Regions from separate parts of the Streptomyces winkii genome, predicted to be linked through region 1. Evidence: riboswitches for the same ligand, from Rfam matches in the RefSeq annotation. Region 1 holds a riboswitch; the other holds the start of a gene.
What was found. A riboswitch is a leader RNA that binds a small molecule or an ion and turns the genes downstream of it on or off. The one in region 1 is predicted to bind S-adenosylmethionine.
Positions count from the first base shown of each region.

Region 2: linked by a shared signal. The riboswitch ahead of QQM67_RS06845 (aminotransferase class V-fold PLP-dependent enzyme) and the one ahead of thrC (threonine synthase) in region 1 are both predicted to bind S-adenosylmethionine.

Region 1 is NZ_JASTTH010000005.1:579,318-586,446, reverse strand. It holds gene QQM67_RS18215 (Type 1 glutamine amidotransferase-like domain-containing protein) at 1-643, shown strand, start outside; gene otsB (trehalose-phosphatase) at 653-1,519, shown strand; gene QQM67_RS18205 (VOC family protein) at 1,542-1,886, opposite strand; gene QQM67_RS18200 (alpha,alpha-trehalose-phosphate synthase (UDP-forming)) at 2,308-3,849, opposite strand; gene QQM67_RS18195 (glucosyl-3-phosphoglycerate synthase) at 4,114-5,100, opposite strand; SAM riboswitch class I at 5,245-5,397, shown strand; gene thrC (threonine synthase) at 5,417-6,730, shown strand; gene QQM67_RS18185 (MoaD/ThiS family protein) at 6,727-7,005, shown strand.
Region 2 is NZ_JASTTH010000002.1:577,976-585,104, forward strand. It holds gene qcrA (cytochrome bc1 complex Rieske iron-sulfur subunit) at 1-797, shown strand, start outside; gene qcrB (cytochrome bc1 complex cytochrome b subunit) at 794-2,428, shown strand; gene trpD (anthranilate phosphoribosyltransferase) at 2,721-3,785, shown strand; SAM riboswitch class IV at 3,937-4,056, shown strand; gene QQM67_RS06845 (aminotransferase class V-fold PLP-dependent enzyme) at 4,144-5,733, shown strand; gene QQM67_RS06850 (Lrp/AsnC family transcriptional regulator) at 5,822-6,103, opposite strand; gene QQM67_RS06855 (rhomboid family intramembrane serine protease) at 6,100-6,810, opposite strand; gene QQM67_RS06860 (hypothetical protein) at 6,968-7,129, shown strand, end outside.

The DNA.
Region 1 (7,129 bases):
AGAGCTGTCGGGCGCGCACGGCCGCCGTCCCCGGGTGCTGTACGTCGGCACGGCGATCGGCGACGCCGAGCACTTCGCCGCGCGCATGGCCGAGGCCGCACGCGTGGCCGGGTTCGACCTGACGCCGCTGAACCTCTTCCCGATGCCCAACGTCGAGGATGTCGAGGGCACGGTCCTCGACCAGGACGTCGTATGGGTCATGGGCGGCTCGGTCGCCAACCTCCTGGCCGTCTGGCGCGTGCACGGCCTGGACCGCGTCCTGCGCCGCGCATGGGAGGCGGGCGTCGTGCTCAGCGGCGTGAGCGCCGGGTCGATCTGCTGGTTCCGGGGCGGCGTCACCGACTCCTTCGGTCCCGAACTCCGGCCGCTCACAGATGCGTTGGGCCTCCTGCCGTACGGAAACGGCGTGCACTACGACAGCGATCCGGGCCGCCGCCCCCTCGTGCACCGGCTCGTCGCCGACGGCACGCTCCCCACCACGCACTGCACGGACGACGGAGTGGGCCTCGTCTACCGCGGGACCCGGCTGGCAGAGGCCGTCACGGAGATCCCCGGCAAGGCCGCCTACACCGTCGTACGGGACGGCGGAACGGCCGTCGAGGAGCGCATCGAGCCGCGCGGGCTGCCGCCCGTCGAACGGTAGGGTCGCGGCATGGCCGACGTACCGACACCCCGTACCGACGCGGGCCGGGAAGGGCTCGCCGCGATCGTCTCGGAGCCGGAGCGCGCCGTCGTGGCACTCGACTTCGACGGCACCATCGCCCCGATCGTCGCCGACCCCGACGACGCCCGCGCCCACCCCGGCGCCGTTCCGGTGCTCTCCCGTCTCGCGCCGCGCCTGTGCGCGGTCGCGGTCGTCACCGGGCGCCCGGCGGAGGCGGCCGTGCGCAATGGCGGCCTCGCGAACGCCGAGGGCCTGGAGCATCTCACCGTGCTGGGCGCGTACGGCGCGGAGCGCTGGGACGCGGCCACCGGACGGCTCACCTCGGCACCGCCGCCCCCGGGCGTCGCCGCCGTACGGGCCGAACTGCCTGGAATCCTGGAGGACTTGGGCGCCCCGCCCGGGACCTGGTCCGAGGACAAGGGCCGGGCGCTGGCCGTACACACCCGTCGCACGGACGACCCCGCGGCGGCCTTCGAACTGCTGCGCGCGCCGCTCCACGCGCTCGCCGAGCGGCACGGCCTGGTCGTCGAACCGGGGCGCATGGTGCTGGAGTTGCGCGCACCCGGTGTCGACAAGGGCGCGGCGCTGACCGAGTACCTTCGCGAAGTCGGCGCCGGTGCGGTGCTGTACGGGGGCGACGACCTGGGCGACCTGGCCGCCTTCGCGGCGGTGGAGAAGCTGCGCGGCGAAGGGGTGCCCGGACTTCTGGTGTGCAGCGGCGGCGGCGAGACGGGCGAGTCCGTGCCCGAGATCGCCGGCCGCGCGGACATCGTCGTCGACGGCCCGGCCGGCCTCGTCCGGCTGCTGGACGGCCTCGCCGACATGGTGACCCAGTGGCGGGGCGACGTGCCCTAGCGAGGCGCTGCGGCGGGTTCGGTCACGCGGCGCCTTCGATGTACTCGAAGACCGCGCCGTCGGGGTGGCGGGCGATGAGCCGTCGCCCGTTGGGCGCGGGCGACGGCCCTTCGAGGATCCGCCCGCCGGCCCGCTCGACGTCGCTCGTCACCGGCTCCGGGTCACGTACGAGGAGCGTGGCCACCCGGTCCCGGTAGGCCGCGGTGTCGCCGCTGAGCAGAAGGAACGGCCCGACGCGTGCCAACCGCACGTCGCCGAACCGGAATCGAGCGGGCTCGGGCCCGCCGGCCAGGCTCCTGTACAGCGGAAGGGCGGCATCGAGATCGTCGACGAAGACGCGGGCGAGGACGCCGATGACGTTCGACATGGCAAGCACAACCACACGGGCACGGGGCCTGTGCCCGGCCGGGCGGCCGTGGCCGCGGGTAGCCGCTCCGGCGGCGTGCGGTGTGCCGCGTACTCGCCGCCGAGCGGCTGCACGAAGCCCGCGGGCGGCTTGTGGAGGTTGAGTTGCGGCCGCGCGACGAGTTCGCCTCGTCGCAGTCCGACGCGGCGGGTGGACGGACCGCCGCAGCCCGGTAGCGGACAGCCTGCCTGCCAGTCACGGACGGCTGTCGTCGCGCGGATCTCGGATGCGCAACGGCGGTGCTCCGGTCGCGCCGGGATGGGCTGCCCGAACTGGCGAGGCCCCCCCGCGCCGCGGGCTGTTGGCTGCGGAGCCCGCCCGGCGAAGCCGGGGAAGGCGGAGCCGCCGCCGCACAAGCCGTACCCCGGGGCGCGCAGCGCGCCTACTCCGCGCGCAGCGCGTGGAGTTGGTCGAGGAACCAGCGTGTCGGAGGGGTTGCCGTGGCTGCCGTCGCCAGGTGCTTGGTGTGCTCCGCGCGCCGGCCGTGGTCCATGCTCAGCGCCTCGTGGAGCGCGCGGGCCGTGTCCGCGACGTCGTACGGATTGACCACGAACGCGTCGCTGCCCAGCTCCGCGTACGCGCCCGCCTCCCGCGAGAGGACCAGCGCGCAGCCGTCGTCGGAGACGACCGGGATCTCCTTGGCGACGAGGTTCATGCCGTCCCGGATCGGATTGACCAGCGCGACGTCCGCCAGCCGGTACGCCGCGAGCGAGCGCGCGAAGTCGTCCTTGAGGAAGAGCACGACCGGCGTCCAACTCTCCGTCCCGTATGTGGAGTTGATCTCGGCGGCGACGCGCGAGACCTCGCTCATGTAGTCGCGGTAGACCGCCAGGTCCTGCCGGGAGGGGTAGGCGAGGGCGAGGTGCACGACGCGCCCGCGCCACTCGGGACGGTCGGCGAGCAGACGGCCGTACGCGTGCAGCCCGCGGACGATGTTCTTGGAGAGCTCGGTGCGGTCGACCCGTACGACCGTGCGGCGCGGCCGCCCGTCCTCGTCGCTGCCGATCTCCTCGCGCAGCAGGGCGATTCGCTCCTCGACGTCCTCACGCCCGGCCCGCTCCCGGAGGAACTCCGCGTCCGCGCCCAGTCCGTGGACGCCGAGGCGCGTCCGGCGGCCGTCGAGCTCGATCTCCAGCTCGCCCGTCGACTCGTCCTCGGCGACGGCGGCGCCCAGCACGGCGACGCAGCAGTCCGCGAAGCCCCGCGCCCAGCGGCGGGTGAGGAACGCGGCGCGGTCGGCGCCCAGCATTCCGCGGAGGACCTGCTCCGCGACGGCGTCGGGCAGCATCCGGTAGTAGTCCGGCGGCGCCCACGGCGTGTGCGAGAAGTGCCCGATGCGCAGATCGGGGCGGCGCTCGCGGAGCATCCCGGGCACCAGCGTCAGGTGGTAGTCCTGCACAAGCACGGTCGCACCCTCGGCGGCGTCCTCGGCGAGGGCGTCCGCGAAGGCCGCGTTGTAGCGCTCGTACGACGCCCACTGCCGCTCGAACTCCGCGTCGAAGGACGGCTCCAGGGGCGTCTGGTAGAGCATGTGATGGACGAACCAGAGCACGGAGTTGGCGATGCCGTTGTAGGCGTCGGCGAAGACCTCCTCGGGGATGTCCAGCATCCGTACGGACTGGCCGCCGGTGTCCTCCCTGTTCAGCCGCCCGCCCGTGCGGCGCACGGCCTCGCGGTCGCCGTCGCCGAGGGCCGCGCACACCCAGACCGCTTCGCCACGGCTGGACGGGGCACCGCCGGAGCCCTCCCCTGCCTGCGCCGGGGAGGCCCCGTGCGCGATGGCCGAGAGCCCCGAGACGAGGCCGCCGCCCCCGCGCTTCGCGGAGAGCGAGCCTCCTCCGGAGACCGAGTAGGAGACGGGACCCCTGTTCGACGCGACCAGTACGTCCGCCTGGGCCTGCTGGGAAGCGCGTTCGACGACCATGGCCCGAGCTTAGCCGCGCCCCGATCCACGCAAACGTGACGCGCCTCGCGCCCGGCGGCGCGCCGGAGCCGGTGTCGGCAGGGCCGGTACGCCCGTGCTCCGGGACCGGGGACCTCCGTTCCGCCTCACGCCCTCGTCCCCCGCGCCGCGCGAGGCGGGGCGGGGTGCCCCGGACATCCCGGACGCCAAGATCCTCGCGCGAGGCGGGAGTTGGCGAGACGGAGCGTGCGCCGCCCGGCCCGGTCCCAGGCGCGCCCAGAAGATCTACGCCGCCCGGCGCTCCGCGTACTCCTCGATCTCCCGCATCGGCGGACGCTCCACCGTGTCCACCGCGTGGCTGCGCGGCGCGAACCCGCCCGGGGCCGACGCCTCCCGCTCGAACTGCGTGAGCGTGGGACGTACGAGCGCCGGACGGGCCAGGCGTCCGCCCCGCGCCAGGCGGAGCTGCGCGGTGTGGTGGATGGCCGCCGCCATGCGGCCCAGCGCCTGCCCGTCCTGGTGCCGGTGGCGCCGCACGCCGACGTCGACCTGGGCGAGCGCGTCGAGGCCCGCCGTGTGCAACGAGTCGATGAGCAGGCCGAGTTCGACGCCGTAGCCGACGGGGAAGGGCAGCTGCTCCAGCAGCGTGCGGCGCGCCGCGTACTCGCCGCCGAGCGGCTGTACGAAGCCCGCGAGGCGCGGCCAGTGGAGGTTGAGCAGCGGCCGCGCGACGAGTTCCGTGACCCGGCCGCCACCGGCCGGATCGTCGCCGAACGGCCGGTCGTACATCGCCTTGACCAGCCGCAGCTGCGGATCGGTGAGCAGCGGGCCGACGACGCCCGAGACGAAGTCGGCGGAGAAGTCCTCCAGGTCGGCGTCGACGAAGCAGACGATGTCGGAGCTCGTCGCCAGCAGCGACCGCCACAGCACCTCGCCCTTGCCCGGCAGCGCGGGCAGCCGTGGCAGCACCTCGTCGCGGTGGACGACCTTGGCGCCCGCGCCCGCGGCGACCGCGGCCGTAGCGTCGGTCGAGCCGGAGTCCAGCACCACCAGCTCGTCCACGAGCGCGGTGGAGGCGCCGGCCGCCGACTCCATCAGCTCGCGCCGGATCACCGAGACGATCCCGCCGACGGTCCGCTCCTCGTTCAGCGCGGGCAGTACGACGGCGACTCTCGCGCCCGTGGCCCGCTTGGCCGCGAGCAGCCGGCTGAGGGGACGGTCGGCGCACGAGAAGGACCGGCGCTCCAGCCACTGCTCGACTTCCTCCAGCACGCAGCCACTCCCTGTGATCCATCTCGCGGTACGGACGCCTGTCTCAACGGGCAGGCCTGTCGGTTACAGTCTTGAACAACGTGGAAGGCGATCGCATGCCGGGTCCGGCCCGGCCGTCGAAGGCCGTCCGCGACAACTTCACACCGCTCATCCAGAGGGGCAGAGGGAACGGCCCGTTGAAGCCCCGGCAACCCTCCGGCCGGTCTCGCACCCAGCGACATGACATGCGCGAGGCTCCCGGCTCGGGAAGGTGCCAATTCCGTCTCGTGGCGAGATACGTCACGGGGAAGATGAGGAGAAAGGGCCTCGCCGAATCATGGCTGTTCAAGCTGCCGCCAGCACCACCGTCGATCCGCTCGGCGCCGGAGCCGGCACACTCGGCCCCGCCGCCGCGCTCTCCTGTCGCGAATGCGGCGAGCGCACCCCGCTCGGCCCGGTCTTCGCGTGTGAGGCCTGTTTCGGGCCGCTGGAGATCGCGTACGAGTTCCCCGGCGGCGGTGCCTCAGGGGCCGACGCCCTGCGCAGGCGCATCGAAGGCGGCCCGGACAACATCTGGCGGTACGCGCCGCTGCTGCCGGTCCCGGCCGACGTGGCCGAGAAGCCCAACATCAACCCCGGCTTCACCAAGCTCGTCCAGGCGGACCGGCTCGCGCGCGAGCTCGGCGTCACCGGCTCCCTGCACATCAAGGACGACTCCGGCAACCCGACGCACTCCTTCAAGGACCGCGTCGTCGCCATTGCCGTCGAGGCCGCCCGGGCCTTCGGCTTCACCACGCTCTCCTGCTCCTCGACGGGCAACCTCGCGGGCGCGGTCGGCGCCGCCGCCGCCCGCGCCGGCCTGCGCTCGTGCGTGTTCATCCCGCACGACCTGGAGCAGGGCAAGGTCGTCATGGCGGCGGTCTACGGGGGCGAACTCGTCGGCATCGAGGGCACTTACGACGACGTGAACCGGTTCTGCTCCGAGCTGATCGGCGACCCGGCGGGCGAGGGCTGGGGCTTCGTCAACGTCAACCTCCGCCCGTACTACGCCGAGGGCTCCAAGACCCTCGCGTACGAGATCTGCGAACAGCTCGGCTGGCGCCTGCCCGATCAGCTCGTGGTCCCCATCGCGTCCGGCTCGCAGCTCACGAAGATCGACAAGGGGCTGAAGGAGCTGATCGCGCTCGGCCTGGTCGAGGAGAAGCCGTACAAGATCTTCGGCGCGCAGGCGGAGGGCTGCTCACCGGTCTCCCGCGCCTTCAAGGACGGGCACGACGTCGTACGTCCCGTCCGCCCGGACACCATCGCCAAGTCGCTGGCCATCGGCAATCCGGCCGACGGCCCGTATGTGCTGGACATCGCGCGCCGTACGGGCGGCGCGGTGGAGGATGTCGACGACCCGCGGATCGTCGATGCGATCAAGCTGCTGGCGCGGACCGAGGGGATCTTCGCCGAGACGGCGGGCGGGGTCACCGTCGGCGTCACGAAGAAGCTGATCGAGGAGGGGAGGCTCGACCCGACCCTCACCACCGTCGTCCTCAACACGGGCGACGGCCTGAAGACCCTGGACGCGGTCGCTCCCACCACCGGGCCGACCGCCGTCATCCGTCCCACCCTGGACTCCTTCCGAGAGGCTGGTCTCGCATCATGAGCGTGAACGTCCGTATCCCGACCATCCTGCGCACCTACACCGGGGGGCAGGCGGAGGTGAGCGCCGAGGGCGCGACGCTCTCCGAGGTGCTGGCCGATCTGGAGAAGAACCACACCGGCATCGGTGCGCGCGTGCTGGACGACTCGGGCAAGCTGCGGCGCTTCGTCAACGTCTACGTCAACGACGACGACGTGCGCTTCGAGCAGGGTCTGGAGACCCCGACCCCGGACGGCGCGGGCGTCTCGATCATTCCCGCGGTCGCGGGCGGCTGCTGAGGTCTCGGGCCTGCTGCTGTCTCGTGAGAGGTCCGTGAAGGCCCCTTGCGTGCGGCTCGGGTCCGCTTACGGTCGAACCGCCTCCTCCGGAGAACGTGAAGAATCGGAGGGGGCGGTTCCGCGT
Region 2 (7,129 bases), on a different contig from region 1:
CGGCGGGGCGCATCGGCGGGCTGAACTTCGCCCTCGGGATGACGCTCGGCGTCGCGCTCTTCTGCATCGGCGCGGGCGCCGTCCACTGGGCGCGCACCCTGATGTCCGACCACGAGCTCATCGACGAGCGGCACGCCGTCTCCGCCGAGCCGGAGACGCGCTCGAAGGTCATGGAGGACTTCGCCCAGGGCGCCAAGGAGTCGGCTCTCGGGCGCCGTTCGCTGATCCGCAAGACCATGTTCGGGGCGCTGACCCTGGTGCCGCTCTCCGGCGTCGTCCTGCTGCGCGACCTCGGGCCGCTGCCCGAGGACAAGTTGGAGCACACGCTGTGGACCAAGGGCAAGCTCCTGGTCAACGAGAACACCCAGGAGCCGCTGCGCCCCGAGGACATCAGCGTCGGCTCGCTGACCTTCGCCATGCCCGAGGGGCTGAAGGAGGAGGACGAGGACTTCCAGCAGCAGATCGCCAAGGCGGCCCTGATGCTCGTACGCCTCGAACCCGGAGACATCAAGGACAAGCGGGAGTTGGACTGGTCCCACGAGGGGATCGTCGCCTACTCCAAGATCTGCACCCACGTCGGCTGTCCTGTCAGCCTCTATGAGCAGCAGACGCACCACGTGCTCTGCCCGTGCCACCAGTCGACCTTCGACCTGTCGGACGGTGCACGGGTGCTCTTCGGCCCGGCCGGCCACGCGCTGCCGCAGCTGAAGATCAGCGTCAACAACGACGGATTCCTCGAGGCGCAGGGCGACTTCGCGGAACCCGTGGGCCCGGCCTACTGGGAGCGTCGAGCATGAGTACAGCAACCGAGACCACCGCCCCGAAGCGCAAGGCACCCGCCGGCGAGCGGGTCGCGGACTGGGCCGACGGCCGCCTGGGCATCTACACCCTGGCCAAGGCCAACATGCGCAAGATCTTCCCGGACCACTGGTCCTTCATGCTGGGTGAGGTCGCGCTCTACAGCTTCATCATCATCATCCTGACCGGCGTCTATCTGACGCTGTTCTTCCACCCGTCGATGAACGAGGTGGAGTACCACGGCAGTTACGTGCCGATGCAGGGCGTGCGCATGTCGGAGGCCTTCGCCTCCACGCTGGACATCAGCTTCGACGTACGCGGCGGCCTGCTCGTGCGGCAGATCCACCACTGGGCGGCGCTGATCTTCCTCGGCGCGATGTTCGTGCACATGATGCGCGTCTTCTTCACCGGCGCCTTCCGCAAGCCGCGCGAGATCAACTGGCTGTTCGGCTTCCTGCTGTTCGTGCTGGGCATGTTCACCGGCTTCACCGGCTACTCGCTGCCGGACGACCTGCTCTCCGGCACCGGCGTGCGGTTCATGGAGGGCGCGATCCTCTCCATGCCGATCATCGGCACGTACATGTCGATGTTCCTCTTCGGCGGGGAGTTCCCGGGGCACGACTTCGTCGCGCGGTTCTTCTCGATCCACGTGCTGCTGCTGCCGGGGATCATGCTGGGGCTGCTGGTGGCGCACCTGATCCTGGTCTTCTACCACAAGCACACCCAGTTCGCCGGGCCCGGCCGTACGAACAAGAACGTCGTCGGCATGCCGCTGCTTCCGGTCTACATGGCCAAGGCGGGTGGCTTCTTCTTCCTCGTCTTCGGCGTGATCTCCGTCATCGCGGCGACCTTCACCGTCAACCCGATCTGGGCGCTGGGCCCGTACCGGCCGGATCAGGTGTCGACCAACGCGCAGCCCGACTGGTACATGGGCTTCTCGGAGGGGCTGATCCGCATCATGCCCGGCTGGGAGATCCACTTGTGGGGGCACACGCTTGTGATGGGCGTGTTCATCCCGCTCATGGTCTTCCCACTGGTGCTCGCGGCGATCGCCGTCTATCCCTTCATCGAGTCGTGGGTGACGGGCGACAAACGTGAGCATCACATCGCCGACCGCCCGCGGAACGCGCCCACCCGTACGGGCTTCGGCGCGGCCTGGATCGCCTGGTACACGGTGATGCTGATCGGCGGCGGCAACGACCTGGTGGCCACGCACTTCGACCTGTCGATCAACTCGATCACATGGTTCGTGCGGATCGCCTTCTTCGTGGTGCCGGTGATCGTCTTCTTCGTCACCAGGCGGGCCTGTCTGGGCCTGCAACGACGGGACAGGGAGAAAGTGCTGCACGGGCGCGAGTCCGGCATCATCAAGCGGCTCCCGCACGGCGAGTTCATCGAGGTGCACGAGCAGCTCTCGCAGGAGCAGCTGCACACGCTCACCTCGCACGTGCAGCACAAGCCGTACGAGGCCGGCCCGGAGGTCGACGAGAACGGCGTCCGGCGGAAGGTCGGCCGGGGGCAGAAACTGCGCGCCCGCCTCTCCAAGGGCTACTACGGCGAGCAGGCGCAGATCCCCAAGCCGACCGCCGACGAGTACAAGGAGCTCACGAGCGGCCACGGGCACCACTGAGCCGCCGCGGCGGCGCCGCAGCGGGCCGAGTACGCCACGTACGAGGGCCGGGCTTCCCGAGCGGGAGCCCGGCCCTTCGTACGTCCGCGGGGGCGCCCGGGGCCGATCGTCCCGACCCGCAGGAATACGCGTGTCCCGGGCGGTGCGTGTGCCGCTAGGGTGGTGGCTGGCCGGGCCCGGAGGCCCGCCGCCACCACGCCGTCCTCCCGCGGCCGTCTCCTGGCGCGCCGCCGCTCCGGCAGGGACGCCGGCGCGAGGGCTCAGCGCCGAACCGACGACCTCAGGAGGGATCATGAGCGCCGTTCCGTCTGCCGGCTCTCCTTCTGGGGGTCCGCACACCTGGCCCGACGTACTGACGTCGCTGCTCGCCGGCGAGGACCTGAGCGCCGACGCCACGGCGTGGGCGATGGACCACATCATGAGCGGCGAGGCGACCGACGCCCAGATCGCCGGCTTCGCGGTGGCGCTGCGCGCCAAGGGCGAGACGGTCGGGGAGATCACCGGTCTCGTACGGGCGATGTACGCGCACGCGAACGTGATCGAGGTGCCCGGCCCGACGGTCGACATCGTCGGCACGGGCGGCGACAGGGCCCGTACGGTCAACATCTCCACGATGTCCGCGATCGTCGTCGCCGGGTGCGGCGCGAAGGTCGTCAAGCACGGCAACCGCGCGGCGTCGAGTGCGAGCGGCGCCACGGACGTACTGGAAAAGCTGGGCGTCAACCTGGAGTTGAGCCCGCAGCGCGTCGCCGAGGTGGCCTCGGAGGCCGGGATCACCTTCTGCTTCGCGGTGAAGTTCCACCCGTCGCTGCGTCATGTGGCCAACGCGCGGGGCGAGCTGGGCATCCCCACCTCGTTCAACTTCCTCGGCCCGCTCACGAACCCGGCCCGGGTGCAGGCGCAGGCGACGGGCGTCGCCAACGCCCGCATGGCGCCCATCATGGCGGGCGTGCTGGCCGAACGGGGCTCCTCGGCACTCGTCTTCCGCGGCGACGACGGGCTGGACGAGCTGACGACGACCGCCACCTCCACGGTGTGGGTCGTACGCGACGGGGCGGTGCGGCAGGAGTCCTTCGACCCGCGTGACGTCGGGCTCGACATCGTGCCCGTCGAGGCGCTGCGGGGCGCCGACGCCGCCTATAACGCCGATGTGGCCCGTCGCCTGCTGGAGGGTGAGGGCGGTCCGGTGCGGGACGCCGTGCTGCTCAACGCGGCGGCCGCTCTCGTCGCTCTCGAACCGCGCGACGCCCCGCTGGCCGAGCAGATCCGCGCGGCGATGGACCGGGCCGCCGAGGCCGTCGACAGCGGCGCCGCGCGTGCGGCGCTGGAGCGCTGGGTGGCGGCCAGCCATATGTGACACCGGCCGCGCCGGCCGGCCGCCGTGCTCCCTCGTGGGGCACGCTCCCCGGGCCCCGGGCTGTGCTTGTCCGGGATGCCTGTCCGGGAGGCCTGTCCGGGATACGGACGGCGGCCGGCGCCGCCGGAACCGTGTGCCATACTCCCCGCCAGGTCACGAGCGACAGCGATCAAGGCCCCGGCCCGCTGTCCGGCAACCCTCCTTCCGTGGTGGGGTGCCCCGGGTGATGACCGGGCCGCTCGACAGCAGGGTCGTGCGGCAAGCACGGATCCCTCTCACCCTGCCTCCGGCGGGGAGGCCCCAACCTGCCGGGGCGGCCGGTATGGCCGGGGGTCCCCGGTATCGAGGGAGTCATCGCATGAGCCTGCTCGTCACGTCCGCCGCCGGCCGTTCCGGGCCCGTCTCCGAGCGCGCCTATGAGTCCGTGTCCGAGCCCGCCGACGAGTCCGTCTCCGAGGGCTGTTCGGCCGCCGTTCCAGCCGCTGTGCCCGCTGTGCCCGCTGCCGTCCCTACCGTCCCTGCCGTCCCCGGGCCGCTGCCGGTGCTGGGCCTGGACGTGCGCGCGCCGCTCGTGACGGGTGGTGAACTCCCGTACGCCGCACTGGACTACGCGGCGAGCGCGCCCGTACTGCGCAGCGTGTGGGAGGACGTCGCCTCCTACGCCCCGTACTACGGCAGCGTGCACCGCGGCGCCGGCTACCTCTCGCAGCACTCGACCGCGCTCTTCGAGCGCAGCAGGGTCACCGTTGCGCGCTTCCTCGGCTGCCGCGAGACGGACGAGGTCGTCTTCACCCGTTCCACGACCGACTCCCTCAACCTGCTGGCGTCGGCGCTGCCGGAGGGCACGCGCGTGTTCGTCTTCGAGACGGAACACCACGCGTCGCTGCTGCCGTGGCGCGGCGCCGGTACGACGACCGTCTTCCTGGACGCGCCGCGCTCACCGCGGCAGGCCGTCGAGACTCTGGAGAGCGCGCTGAGCGCGGCGCCCGACGGCCCGAAACTGGTGTGCGTGACAGGGGCGTCGAACGTCACGGGCGAGATCTGGCCCGTACGCCGGCTCGCCGCCGCGGCGCACCGGCACGGCGCCCGCATCGTGCTGGACGCGGCGCAGCTCGCCCCGCACCGGCCCGTGCACATCGGTGAACTGGACGTCGACTGGGTCGCGTTCTCCGGGCACAAGCTGTACGCCCCCTTCGGGGCGGGCGTGCTGGCGGGGCGCACCGACTGGCTGCGCGCGGCCGAGCCCTATCTGGCGGGCGGCGGCGCCAGCCGCAAGGTCGCACGGGACGCGGACGGCGGTGTGGCGGTGGAGTGGCAGACCGGACCGGCGCGGCACGAGGCCGGATCGCCGAACGTGATCGGCGCGTACGCGATCGCCTCGGCCTGCCGCGCGCTCACCGGTGCGGGGTTCCCCGAACTGGCCGCTCGCGAGGGGGCGTTGACCGGGAGGCTGCTGGCGGGGCTGAGGGAGGTGCCGGAGGTGAAGGTGCTCTCGCTCTTCGGTACGGACGGCGGCACGGACGCTACCGAGGCCGAGGCCGCTGCCGCTGCCGAAGCCGATGCCGAAGCCGAAGCCGAAGCCAGGGTCGGCGTCGTCTCCTTCGTCGTCGAGGGCTGGAACAGCTCGCACCTGGCCGCGGCCCTCTCCGCCGAGTACGGCATCGGCGTACGGGACGGCCTCTTCTGCGCCCACCCTCTGGTCGGCGCCCTGCTCGGAGACGGCGGCGAGGCCGCGGGCGAGTGCGGCGCCCCCGAAGGCCGGTCGCTGAACGCCGTACGGGTGAGCATCGGCGCGGGCACGCCCGACGAGCACGTGGAGAGGTTCCTGCGGGCTGTTCGCGAACTGGTCCGCGACGGCGCGCGGTGGCGCTACCGCACGGAGGACGGGCGCTGCGTACCGGAACCCGGAGGGTTCACGGGCTCCGCCGCGCCCGCGCTCACCCCCTGACCCGAGCGGCCCGAGGCCCGAGCGGAGCGGCGAGGCGGGAATCGGCCCGGCTGCCGGGGAGGAGCCCGGCACGGGCCGGGCCTCTCTGTCAGGCGTCCAGGCCGATCGCGAACGCCGACTCCAGATCGTGCTGCGAGTAGGTGCGGAAGGCGATGTGGGTCTCGGTGGAGAGCACCCCGGGCACCTTGCTGATCCGGCCGGGGATGACGTCCGCCAGGTCGTCGTGCCGCGCCACCCGCACCATCGCGATCAGATCGTGCGCACCCGTGACCGAGTAGACCTCGCTGACGCCCTCGAGCGCCGCGATCTGCTCGGCGATCTCCGGGATGCGTTCGGTGCTGGTCTTGATGAGCACGATCGAGGTGATCACGGTGTCGACTCTCCCTGGGTCGCCGGAGCGGGCGTGCCCACTGTAGCCGTACGGAAACGGCGGAAACGCGCCCAGGCGTAGAGGAAGCCGAGCGTGAATCCGGCCACATGGGCGAGGTAGGCCACGCCCGGCCCGTCGGAGTCGCCACGCGCCGCGATCCACTGGAGGACGAGCCAGAAGATCAGCACCAGCCAGGCCGGGAAGCGCAGCGGCGCGAAGTACAGGAACGGGAAGAGGCTCGTGACCCGTGCCGTGGGATGGAGATAGAGGAACGCGCCCAGCACGGCGGATACCGCGCCGGACGCCCCGACCAGGGTCTCCGCCGACTGGTGGTGCGCCGCCGCGTAGCAGAGCATGGCGATGTAGCCGACGCTCACGTAGAGGACGGCGAAGCGGAGGCGGCCCATGCGCGTCTCGACCGGGCCGCCGAACACGTGGAGAAACAGCACGTTGCCCACCAGGTGCAGCCAGCCCGCGTGCAGGAAGAGCGCGGTCAGCGGCGTGAGGAACGGACGCACGGCGCCGCTCCACATGGTGCGCGGGACGACGCCCCAGTGGTGGAAGTACGCGGCCTGCGCGCGGTGCAGCGCGGAGCCGGTGCCGTAACCCGGCAGGAAGCCCGAGGCCGGGCCGGTGAGGAAGATCACGGTGCACAGGAGGATGAGCGCACAGGTCACAACGGGAAGCTTCGGCTCGGTGCGGTTCATGACAGCTCGGCCACTGGGCAGGCTCCTCGGGACAAGCGGTGTGCGGCAGGTCTTAGGGTTACGGCAGGCGATGCTGCGCTTCCGTCCGGTTACCGCGCGCACACGCGGTCGCACCGCCCCGAAGCCCGTGAACGCTCGAAGGAATGAGGTCGAGACCATGACGGTCCCCAAGCCCACTGCCGGAACCCGGTGGCGCTGCACGCTCTGCGGCAATCTGACGCGCTTCGACGTGACGCGCTCCAGCAAGGTCGTCGAGTACGTCCACCTGGACCTGGCCGGTGAGCCGCGGATCGAGGAGCAGGAGGTGCTCAGTGAGAGC